Regions from separate parts of the Cellulomonas sp. GbtcB1 genome, predicted to be linked through region 2. Evidence: riboswitches for the same ligand, from Rfam matches in the RefSeq annotation. Region 2 holds a riboswitch; the other holds the start of a gene.

Region 1 (5,263 bases), on a different contig from region 2:
GGCCGGACGGACCGGGGCTGGGCCCGGCGGGGCCGGCCGGGCCCGGACCGGTCGGGTCGGCGGGGTCGGTCGGGTCGCCGCCCGCCGTGCGCCCGGGGGCGCCCGCGGCACCCCCGCGGCCGTCCGCGGCGGCGCGGTCGGACGAGGGCGGGGCGTACGGGTTGCTCACGCGGGCCATTCTCGCGCACCACCCGCGCACTGCCGCACCCGGACCCGCTCGCCGAGATGGCAACTCTCGGCTGCCGGGGAGCACCTAGGCGCAGCCGAGAGCTGCCATCTCGGCGGAGGTGGGGGGCAGGCAGGCGAGCAGGCAGGTCGGTGGGGGTGTGCCCGGGCGGTCGGGGCGCGCGATTAGGGTGTGCGGTCATGGCCGCCCCCGCTCCCAGCACCCCCGACGCGCCCCGACCCGCCACCCGCGCCGCCGGCCGGCTCGTCGTGCTGGTGTCCGGCGGCGGGACCAACCTCGCGGCGCTGCTCGCGGCGCACGACGACCCCGCCTACCCGGGCCGCGCGGTCGGCGTCGTCGCCGACCGCGCGTCGGCCGGCGGTCTGGACCTCGCGCGTGCCGCGGGCGTGCCGACCGCGGTCGTGGCGCCCGGCGACTTCGACGACCGCGCCGCCTGGGACCGCGCGCTCGCGGAGGCGATCGCGGTGTTCCGGCCGGACCTCGTCGTGTCGGCCGGGTTCATGCGGATCCTCGGCGCCGCGGTGCTCGACCGGTGGCCCGCCCGGGTCGTCAACACCCACCCGGCGCTGCTGCCCGCGTTCCCCGGCGCGCACGCCGTCCGGGACGCGCTGGCGTTCGGCGCGAAGGTCACCGGCTGCACGCTGCACGTCGTCGACGCCGGGGTGGACACCGGCCCGGTCGTGGCGCAGGTCGCGGTGCCCGTCGAGCCCGGCGACGACGAGGCCGCGCTGCACGAGCGGATCAAGGTCGCGGAGCGGCGCCTGCTGGTCGAGTGGGTGGGCCGGATCGTCGCGGACGGGCTGACCGTCGACGGCCGGACCGTCACCGTCGGCTAGGGCCGCACCCGGTGCGGGACCTCCGGCCCCTGCCGCGCGGCGAGGCGCCCGCGTAGCGTCGGGCCATGGGACACGCACGCGCGGGGAAGCACTGGTCCGAGCTCAGCACGCGTCGCAAGGTGGGCACGGTGGTCCTCACCGCGGCGCAGCTCGCGCTCACGGCCGCGGCCTACCGCGACCTGGCGAAGCGGCCGCCGGCGCAGGTCAACGGCCCGAAGGCCGCCTGGGGCCTCGCGATCCTGGTCAACTGGGTCGGCCCGATCGCGTACTTCGCCAAGGGCCGCCGGACGGACTGAGCCGCCGACGCCGGCGGCGCGGTCGGCTAGGCTCGTCCCCGGTCGTGACTGGCGTCGAGGTGGAACTGACCACCAGGGAGCGGCCGAGGCAGTCCCGCCGATGCACCGTCCGCCTGGGTGCGCAGGTCCCGAGCGGCACCCCCGTGGTGCCCGACCGACCACACGGAGGACCGCCATGTCCCACGCCCTGCCGCCCGTCGAGCCCGTCGCCGACCCGACCGCGGAGAGCACCCGCCGCCCGGTGCGCCGCGCGCTGCTGTCCGTCTACGACAAGTCCGGCCTGGTCGAGCTCGCGACCGCCCTGCACGCCGCGGGCGTCGAGCTCGTGTCCACCGGGTCGACCGCCGGGACGATCGCGTCCGCCGGCGTGCCCGTCACCCGGGTCGAGGAGCTGACCGGCTTCCCCGAGTGCCTGGACGGCCGCGTGAAGACGCTGCACCCGCGCGTGCACGCCGGCATCCTCGCCGACACCCGCCGCCCGGAGCACCTGGCGCAGCTCGACGAGCTGGGCGTCGCCCCGTTCGAGCTGGTCGTCGTCAACCTGTACCCGTTCACGCAGACGGTCGACTCGGGCGCGACCCCGGACGAGTGCGTCGAGCAGATCGACATCGGCGGCCCGTCGATGGTCCGCGCCGCGGCGAAGAACCACCCGAGCGTCGCGGTCGTCGTGGACCCCGCCCGGTACGACGAGGTCGTCGCCGCGGTGCAGGGCGGCGGCTTCACGCTGGCCGAGCGCACCCGGCTCGCCGCGCAGGCGTTCGTGCACACCGCCACCTACGACGTCGCGGTGGCGTCCTGGATGGGCAACGTCGCCACCACGACCGACGAGGTCGACGGCGTCAGCACCGGCTTCCCGGCCTGGGTCGGCGCGACCTGGGACCGTGCGGACGTGCTGCGCTACGGCGAGAACCCGCACCAGCGCGCCGCGGTCTACACCTCCGGGTACGGCGCGGCCGGGCTCGCGCAGGCGCAGCAGCTGCACGGCAAGGCGATGTCGTACAACAACTACGTCGACGCGGACGCGGCCTGGCGCGCGGCGCACGACCACGACGGCCCGGCGGTCGCGATCATCAAGCACGCGAACCCGTGCGGCATCGCGGTCGGCGCGGACATCGCGAACGCGCACGCGAAGGCGCACGCCTGCGACCCTGTCTCGGCGTTCGGCGGCGTGATCGCGGCCAACGGCACGGTGACCCGCGCGGCGGCGGAGCAGATCGCCGAGGTGTTCACCGAGGTCGTCGTCGCGCCGGCGTACGAGCCGGAGGCGCTCGAGGTGCTGAGCCGGAAGAAGAACATCCGCCTCCTCGTGGTCGAGGGCGCGCCGTCCGCGGGCGTCGAGCTCCGGCCGATCAGCGGCGGGCTGCTCATGCAGCAGGTCGACCGCATCGGCGCGGAGGGCGACGACCCGACGACCTGGACGCTCGCCGCGGGGGAGGCCGCCGACCCCGCCACGCTCGCGGACCTGGCGTTCGCGTGGCGCGCGGTGCGGGCCGTGAAGTCGAACGCGATCCTTCTGGCGGACGGCGGCGCGTCCGTCGGCGTGGGCATGGGCCAGGTCAACCGGGTCGACTCGTGCCGGCTCGCGGTCGAGCGGGCGAACGCGGGCGACGCCGAGCGGGCGCGCGGCGCGGTCGCGGCCTCGGACGCGTTCTTCCCGTTCGCCGACGGCCTCCAGGTGCTCCTGGACGCCGGCGTGCGCGCGGTCGTGCAGCCGGGCGGCTCGGTCCGCGACGAGGAGGTCGTCGCGGCGGCGGCCGCGGCGGGCGTGACCCTCTACCTGACGGGTACGCGCCACTTCGCCCACTGACACGGGGCGGTCCCGCACGAGGCCCACGGCTTCCGGCCGCGCCCCCCGAGATCTCGGGGGGTCGCGCCGGAAGGCGTAGGCCTCGTGCCGTCGGGGCCGCAGCCGGTACCTGCAAATCGTTGCAGCACCTTTCTGCAAGCGGATACAGTCGCAGGTAGCCGCGCTGCTGACGCTCACCCCCGACGATGGAGTCCTGTGATGACGCACGCCCGCAGGCGCCCTTCCGTGGCGCCCCGGACACCCCTCGAACCCCGCGGCGCCCGGCGCCGCGTCCTGGCCCTGCTGGCCGCCGGCGCGCTGCTGGTCTCCGGCGCCGCGACCGCCGGCGCGGACGACCCCGCGGACGCCGTGGCCGCCGACCCGGCGCCCACGTTCACCTCCGTGTCCGTCCCCGGCAGCCACAACACCGCGATGGGCTGCACCGGCGACTGGCAGCCCGACTGCGACGACGCCCAGCTCGCCGAGCGCCCCGACGGCGTCTGGGAGGGCACGTTCGCGCTGCCGCCGGGCGACTACGAGTACAAGGTCGCCCTCGACGGGACGTGGGACGTGGCTTACGGCGCCGGCGGCGTCGTGGGCGGCGCGAACGTGGCGTACACGGTGCCCGGCGACCCGGGGGGCGCGCCCGTCGACGTGACGTTCTACTGGGACCCGGTGTCCGGCGACTTCCAGAACACCGCCCAGGGGCCGGTCGTGACGCTGCCCGGCTCGTACCAGTCCGAGGTCGGCTGCCCCGGCGACTGGGCCCCCGACTGCCTCGCCACCTGGGCCAAGGACTCGGACGGCGACGGCGTGTACGAGTGGTCGACGACGCAGATCCCGGCAGGCTCGTACCAGGTCAAGGTCGCCCACGGGATGTCGTGGGACGTCAACTACGGCCAGGGAGGCGCGGTGGGCGGCGACAACTACACGTTCGCGACGTCCGACGGCGAGCAGGTGTCGTTCGCGTACGACGTCGCGACGCACCTGCTGGAGATCACCGTCGAGAACCCGCCTCTCACGGGCGTCGGGCAGCAGCGGGCGCACTGGGTGCGCGCCGACCTGCTCGCCTGGCCGCGCGACCTGCTCGGCGGCGCCGACCCGACGGACCTGACCTGGGCGCTGCACCACGCGGCCGAGGGCGGGATCGGCGTGACCGACGGCGCGGTGACCGGGCCCGCGGGCGCCGGCGAGGTCCCGCTGACCTACGACGCCGCGGGGCTGCCCGCGGACGTGCGCGCCGACTTCCCGGCGCTCGCGGGCGCCGTCGCGCTCCGCGTCGCGCCCGGGACGGACGCGGCCGCGCTGCTCACCGGCGAGGTCCAGGTCTCCCAGGCGGACGCGGACGGGCTGACCGCCCTCACCGGCGTCCAGGTCCCGGGCGTGCTCGACGACCTGTACGCCTCGGCCGCCGACGCGGACCTCGGGGTCACCTGGTCCGGCGGCACCCCGACCTTCCGGCTCTGGGCCCCGACGGCGCGGGACGTCACGCTGCTGACCTGGGCGCCCGGCGCGGACCTCGCGACCGCCTCGACCCGCGTCGTGACCACCCGCGCCGCCGACGGCACCTGGTCCGTCACCGGTGACCCCTCATGGTCCGGCGCCCGCTACCGGTACGAGGTCGAGGTCTACGTGCCGTCGACCGGCCGGATCGAGACCAACGTCGTCACCGACCCGTACGCCGTCGCCCTGACGCTGAACTCCACGCACGCCGTCGCGGTCGACCTGACCGATCCGGCGTACCGCCCGGCGCTGTGGGCCGACACGGCCCGGCCCGTCGTCGAGCGGGCCGTGGACCACACCATCTACGAGCTGCACGTCCGCGACTTCTCGATCGCCGACCAGACCGTGCCCGAGGCCGAGCGCGGCACCTACCTGGCGTTCGCCCGGGACTCGGACGGCACCGCGCGGCTGCGCGAGCTCGCGGACGCGGGGCTGACCACCGTGCACCTGCTGCCGACGTTCGACATCGCGTCGATCGAGGAGGACCGGGCCGCCCAGGCGGTGACCGGCGACCTCACGGGGTTCGGCCCGGCGGGCACGGAGCAGCAGGCCGCCGTCGGCGCGATCCGCGAGCGCGACGGCTTCAACTGGGGCTACGACCCGTGGCACTTCACCGCGCCCGAGGGCTCCTACGCCACCGACCCGGACGGCGGCG
Region 2 (5,263 bases):
GACCGGGCGGCCAGCACCGTGCCCTGCTCGACGAGTCGCCCCAGCGCCGCTCGTACCCCGGGGTTCGACGACCCAGGGACGAGGTCGGCCACGCGGGACCCGGTCAGCGGCGCCTGGGCCCTGCTGAGGACGACGAGCACCCGCCCCTCGAGGCTGGGGACGACGGCGGAGATCGGGTCGCTCAGGTTCACGGGTGACCTCGCGGTCTACTACTTTTTCATCAGGTCTGATGAAAAAGTATCAGACCCCGGTCAGCGGAAGACGATCGTCCGGTGCCCGTCGAGCAGCACCCGGTGCTCCGCGTGCCAGCGCACCGCGCGGGCCAGCGCCCGGCGCTCGACGTCCTGGCCCAGCGCGACCAGGTCCGCGACCCCGCGGGTGTGGTCGACGCGCTCGACGTCCTGCTCGATGATCGGGCCCTCGTCGAGGTCGCCGGTCACGTAGTGCGCGGTCGCGCCGATGAGCTTCACGCCGCGGTCGTGGGCCTGCGCGTAGGGGCGCGCGCCCTTGAACGACGGCAGGAACGAGTGGTGGATGTTGATGACCCGCCCGGCCAGCGCGCGGCACAGGTCGTCGGACAGGATCTGCATGTACCGGGCCAGCACGACGAGCTCGACGTCCAGCTCCTCGACGAGCTCGAGGAGCCGGGCCTCGGCCGCCGCCTTGGTGTCCTTCGTGACGGGCACGTGGTGGAACGGGATGGCGTAGAACGCCGCCAGGTCGGCGAGCGCGGTGTGGTTCGACACCAGGCCGACGATGTCGATCGGCAGGCCCTCGGACCGCTGCCGGAACGCGAGGTCGTTCACGCAGTGCGCGGCGGTCGAGCCGAGCAGCAGGGTGCGGACCTTGCGGCCGGCGACGTCCAGGGACCAGTCCATCGAGAACCGCGGGGCGAGCGCGGCCAGGGCCTGCTCCAGCTCCTCGCGGGTCCGCTCGGCGGCGACCTCGACGCGCATGAAGAACAGCCCCGACAGCGGGTCGCCGAACTGCTGCGACTCGGTGATGTTCCCGCCGTGCTCGGCGAGCAGCCCCGCGACGGCGGCGACGATGCCGGGCTGGTCGGGGCAGGACAGCGACAGCACCCAGGAGGTGGCCGCAGGGGTCGAGGTCGTCACGCAGGGGAGGGTACCCGCGCGCGACGCGCGGCAGCCCGGGGCGTCCGCGGGCCGGAGGTGTCCACCGGGTGGAATCCGGGCGACATCGGGACCTCCGGGCTGTCGACCTCGCGCACGTCCTGAGACGATGGGGGCATGAGCGACACCGAGGTGACCATCCGGCCCATCGCCGACGCCGATGCCGGCGAGCTCCTGACGCTGCGCCGCGCGGCGTTCGTCACCGAGGCCCAGCAGTACGACGACCCGCATATCCCGCCGCTGACCCAGACCCTGTCGGAGCTGCGCGCGGACCTCGCGGCCGAGGGCGTCGTCACGCTGGGCGCCTGGGCCGGTCACCGCCTGGTCGGCTCGATCCGCGTCGTGCTCGAGGGCAAGAAGGCCACGCTCGGCCGGTTCGCGGTCGCGCCCGACCAGCAGGGCCACGGCATCGGGACGCAGCTGCTGCTCGCGATCCTGCCGCACCTGCCGGAGGACGTGGAGGAGATCTGGGTGTTCACCGGGCGCGACTCGGTGCAGAACCTCGCGCTGTACGAGAAGCACGGCTACACGCACGAGCACGACCAGACGGTCGGGGACCTCACGTACGCGTACCTGCGGCGGATCCTCGGCGAGGCCGACGCGGAGGCGCCCGCCTCGGCGTGATCCTCGTCCCGCGACCGGTCCGCGGACGGCCCGCCCCGCCCCGGCGGGGACGTTGCTAGGCTGAACCGGTCGCGACTGGCGCACAGGTGGGTCACCACCGGGGAGCGACGCAGCAGCACGACGTCGGGTCGGACGCCTGGGCCCCGCGGTCACCCCACACCATCGATCGGTGTGCGGTCGACAGACCGCGCCCGCCGACTGCCGAGGAGACGCATGAGCGCCGAGAACACGCCCCTGCTCGACCAGAACCTGTCCCAGGTGGACCCGGAGATCGCGGCGGTCCTGGACGGGGAGCTCGCCCGCCAGCAGGGCACGCTCGAGATGATCGCGAGCGAGAACTTCGTCCCGCGCGCCGTCCTGCAGGCGCAGGGCTCCGTGCTCACCAACAAGTACGCCGAGGGCTACCCGGGCCGCCGGTACTACGGCGGCTGCGAGCAGGTCGACATCGCCGAGACCCTCGCGATCACCCGCGCCAAGGAGCTGTTCGGCGCCGAGCACGCCAACGTCCAGCCGCACTCCGGCGCGACCGCGAACGCGGCCGTGCTGCACGCCCTCGCCAACGCCGGCGACCGCATCCTGGGCCTCGAGCTCGCGCACGGCGGCCACCTGACGCACGGCATGAAGATCAACTTCTCCGGCAAGCTCTACGACGTCGGCGCGTACGGCGTGAACCCGGACACCTTCCTCATCGAGCCCGAGGCGATCCGCGAGGCCGCGCTCAAGCACCGCCCGGCCGTGATCATCGGCGGCTGGTCCGCCTACCCGCGGCACCTCGACTTCGCCGCGATGCGCGAGATCGCCGACGAGGTCGGCGCGAAGCTCTGGGTCGACATGGCGCACTTCGCCGGTCTGGTCGCCGCGGGCCTGCACCCGTCGCCCGTGCCGTATGCGGACGTCGTGTCGTCCACCGTGCACAAGACGATCGGCGGCCCCCGCTCGGGCTTCATCCTGAGCCGCGAGGAGTACGCCAGGAAGATCGACTCCGCCGTGTTCCCGGGCCAGCAGGGCGGCCCGCTCATGCACGTCATCGCCGCCAAGGCCGTGTCGTTCAAGATCGCGGGCGGCGAGGACTTCAAGGACCGCCAGCAGCGCACCATCGACGGCGCGCGGATCATCGCCGACCGCCTCGTCTCGCCCGAGGTCGCGGCCGCGGGCGTGTCCGTGCTGACCGGCGGCACCGACGTGCACCTGGTGCTGGTCGACCTGCGGAACTCGCAGCTCGACGGCCAGCAGGCCGAGGACCTCCTGCACGACGTCGGCATCACGGTGAACCGCAACGCGGTGCCGTTCGACCCGCGCCCCCCGCGCGTCACCTCCGGCCTGCGGATCGGCACCCCGGCGCTCGCGACCCGCGGGTTCGGCGACGCCGAGTTCACCGAGGTCGCGGACATCATCGCGACCGCGCTGACCGCCGGTGCGTCCGCCGACGTCGAGGGCCTGCGGGCGCGGGTGGCCAAGCTGGCCGACGCGTTCCCGCTGTACCCCGGCCTGCAGCAGTACTGACCGGGGCCGCGACATGACGGCGAAGACGCTCGACGGCAAGGCCACGGCCGCCGCGATCAAGAGCGAGCTCAAGGAGCGGGTGGCTGTGCTCGCCGGGCGCGGCATCACGCCCGGGCTCGGCACGCTGCTGGTGGGGGAGGACCCGGGCTCGGTGTCCTACGTCGCCGGCAAGCACCGGGACTGCGCGGAGGTGGGCATCGCCTCGATCCGCGAGGACCTGCCCGCCGACGCCTCCCAGGAGGACATCGAAGCCGCGGTCCAGCGGCTGAACGAGGACCCGGCCTGCACCGGGTTCATCGTGCAGCTGCCGCTGCCGCGCGGCATCGACACCAACCGGGTGCTCGAGCTCGTGGACCCCGACAAGGACGCGGACGGCCTGCACCCGACCAACCTCGGGCGCCTGGTGCTGCGGGTCAACGAGGAGATCGACTCCCCGCTGCCCTGCACGCCGCGCGGCATCATCGAGCTGCTCACCCGGCACGGGGTCTCCCTCGCGGGGGCCGACGTGACCGTCATCGGGCGCGGCACGACGGTCGGGCGGTCCATCGGGCTCCTGCTGACCCGGCGGGCCGTGAACGCCACGGTGACGCTCACCCACACCGGCACCGCCGACCTCGGCGAGCACACCCGCAACGCCGACGTGATCGTGGCCGCCGCCGGCGTGCCCGGGATCCTCACGGCCGACCTGGTGAAGCCGGGCGCCGTGGTGGTCGACGTGGGCGTGTCGCGGGTGTCGGACCCGGAGACGGGCAAGAGCCGCATCGCGGGCGACGTGGACGCCGGCGTGGCCGAGGTGGCCGCGTGGGTGAGCCCGAACCCCGGCGGGGTGGGGCCGATGACGCGCGCAATGCTGCTGGCGAACGTCGTGGAGTCCGCCGAGCGCCAGGCCTGACGGCACGCATCGCCGACGCCCGGGTGGGCGGCCGGTCCCACGGGGCCGGCCGCGCACCCGGGCGTCGCGCTTCCGGCGGGGCGTCACCCGGCGTTCGGCGTGCGGGGTGCAGTGCGAGGTCGTCACCGCCAGCCGAGGTCGGCGGTTGCGGCCACGGCGACCGGTGCGGAACCGCCGACCTCGGGCGGAACCGCCGACCTCGCGGGGGTCTCAGGTGCGGCGGGCGCGCGAGGCCGCCGCGCGGCGCAGCGCGGTGTCCGCGCGACCGGCGCGGTGGCGCGATCGGTGCGAGCGGCGCGGTGGCGCGATCGGCGCGATGGCGCGGTCGGTGCGATCGGCGGTCGCGCGTACGCAGGTCACCGGCTGACGAGGGAGCCGGACAGGGGTGTACCGCGGGGTGCCGCGTCAGTCCGGTGGGGCCGTCGTGGTCGCCAGGATCGCGCCCGCCGTGGTCGCGTCGACCACGTCGGCCAGCGGGGCGTAGAGGCGGATCGCGTCCAGGGCGCGGGCGTGGCTGGCGTCGTCGGCGCCCGCGCACGCCTCCGCCACCACGCGCACGGCCACGCCGGCGTCGGCCGCCGGGAGCGCCGTCGACAGCACGCAGCAGTCGGTCGAGACGCCGGCGAGCAGCATGGTGTCGCCCGGGCGGACGTGCGCCGCGAGGTCCGGGCCCCACTTGCCGAAGGTCGTCGCGGTGACGACGGACGACGCCGCGGCGAGGGCCGCCAGCTCCGGGACGATCGCGTACGCCGGGGCGTCCTCGGGCTGCAGGGCGAACGGCCAGTCGGCGTAGTAGGCCACCCACGCGCCCTCGGGTCGCTCCGGGGCGACGAACCGCGTGAAGACGGTGCGGTCGGCGCCGGCCTGCTCCGCGAGGGCGCGGACGACGGGCAGCGTCTCGGCGAACCGCGGCGCGGCCCACGGGCTGCCCGGGTCGGCGAACACGGGCTGCATGTCGATCACGACCAGCACGGCCCGCCCGGGCGTCGCGCCGGCCGCGCCGTGCCCAGCTGCCGCCGCCGGGTCGTGCTCGCCGGCCGTCACCGGGCCGCCCGCGTCCTCGCGCCCCTGCCCTGCCCGCGCCGCGCCGCCGGCCTGCTCGTGCCCCGGC

What was found. A riboswitch is a leader RNA that binds a small molecule or an ion and turns the genes downstream of it on or off. The one in region 2 is predicted to bind ZMP and ZTP.
Region 1: linked by a shared signal. The riboswitch ahead of purH (bifunctional phosphoribosylaminoimidazolecarboxamide formyltransferase/IMP cyclohydrolase) and the one ahead of glyA (serine hydroxymethyltransferase) in region 2 are both predicted to bind ZMP and ZTP.

The regions. Positions count from the first base shown of each region.
Region 1 covers NZ_JAGXJG010000071.1:14,172-19,434, reverse strand. Annotated here, with positions in the region: gene purN (phosphoribosylglycinamide formyltransferase) at 367-1,023, shown strand; gene KVT14_RS18330 (PLDc N-terminal domain-containing protein) at 1,089-1,319, shown strand; ZMP/ZTP riboswitch at 1,354-1,445, shown strand; gene purH (bifunctional phosphoribosylaminoimidazolecarboxamide formyltransferase/IMP cyclohydrolase) at 1,495-3,126, shown strand; gene pulA (pullulanase-type alpha-1,6-glucosidase) at 3,352-5,263, shown strand, end outside.
Region 2 covers NZ_JAGXJG010000039.1:30,702-35,964, reverse strand. Annotated here, with positions in the region: gene KVT14_RS13965 (nucleotidyltransferase domain-containing protein) at 1-191, opposite strand, end outside; gene purU (formyltetrahydrofolate deformylase) at 252-1,115, opposite strand; gene KVT14_RS13955 (GNAT family N-acetyltransferase) at 1,251-1,757, shown strand; ZMP/ZTP riboswitch at 1,819-1,906, shown strand; gene glyA (serine hydroxymethyltransferase) at 1,971-3,260, shown strand; gene KVT14_RS13945 (bifunctional methylenetetrahydrofolate dehydrogenase/methenyltetrahydrofolate cyclohydrolase) at 3,274-4,152, shown strand; gene KVT14_RS13940 (isochorismatase family protein) at 4,558-5,263, opposite strand, start outside.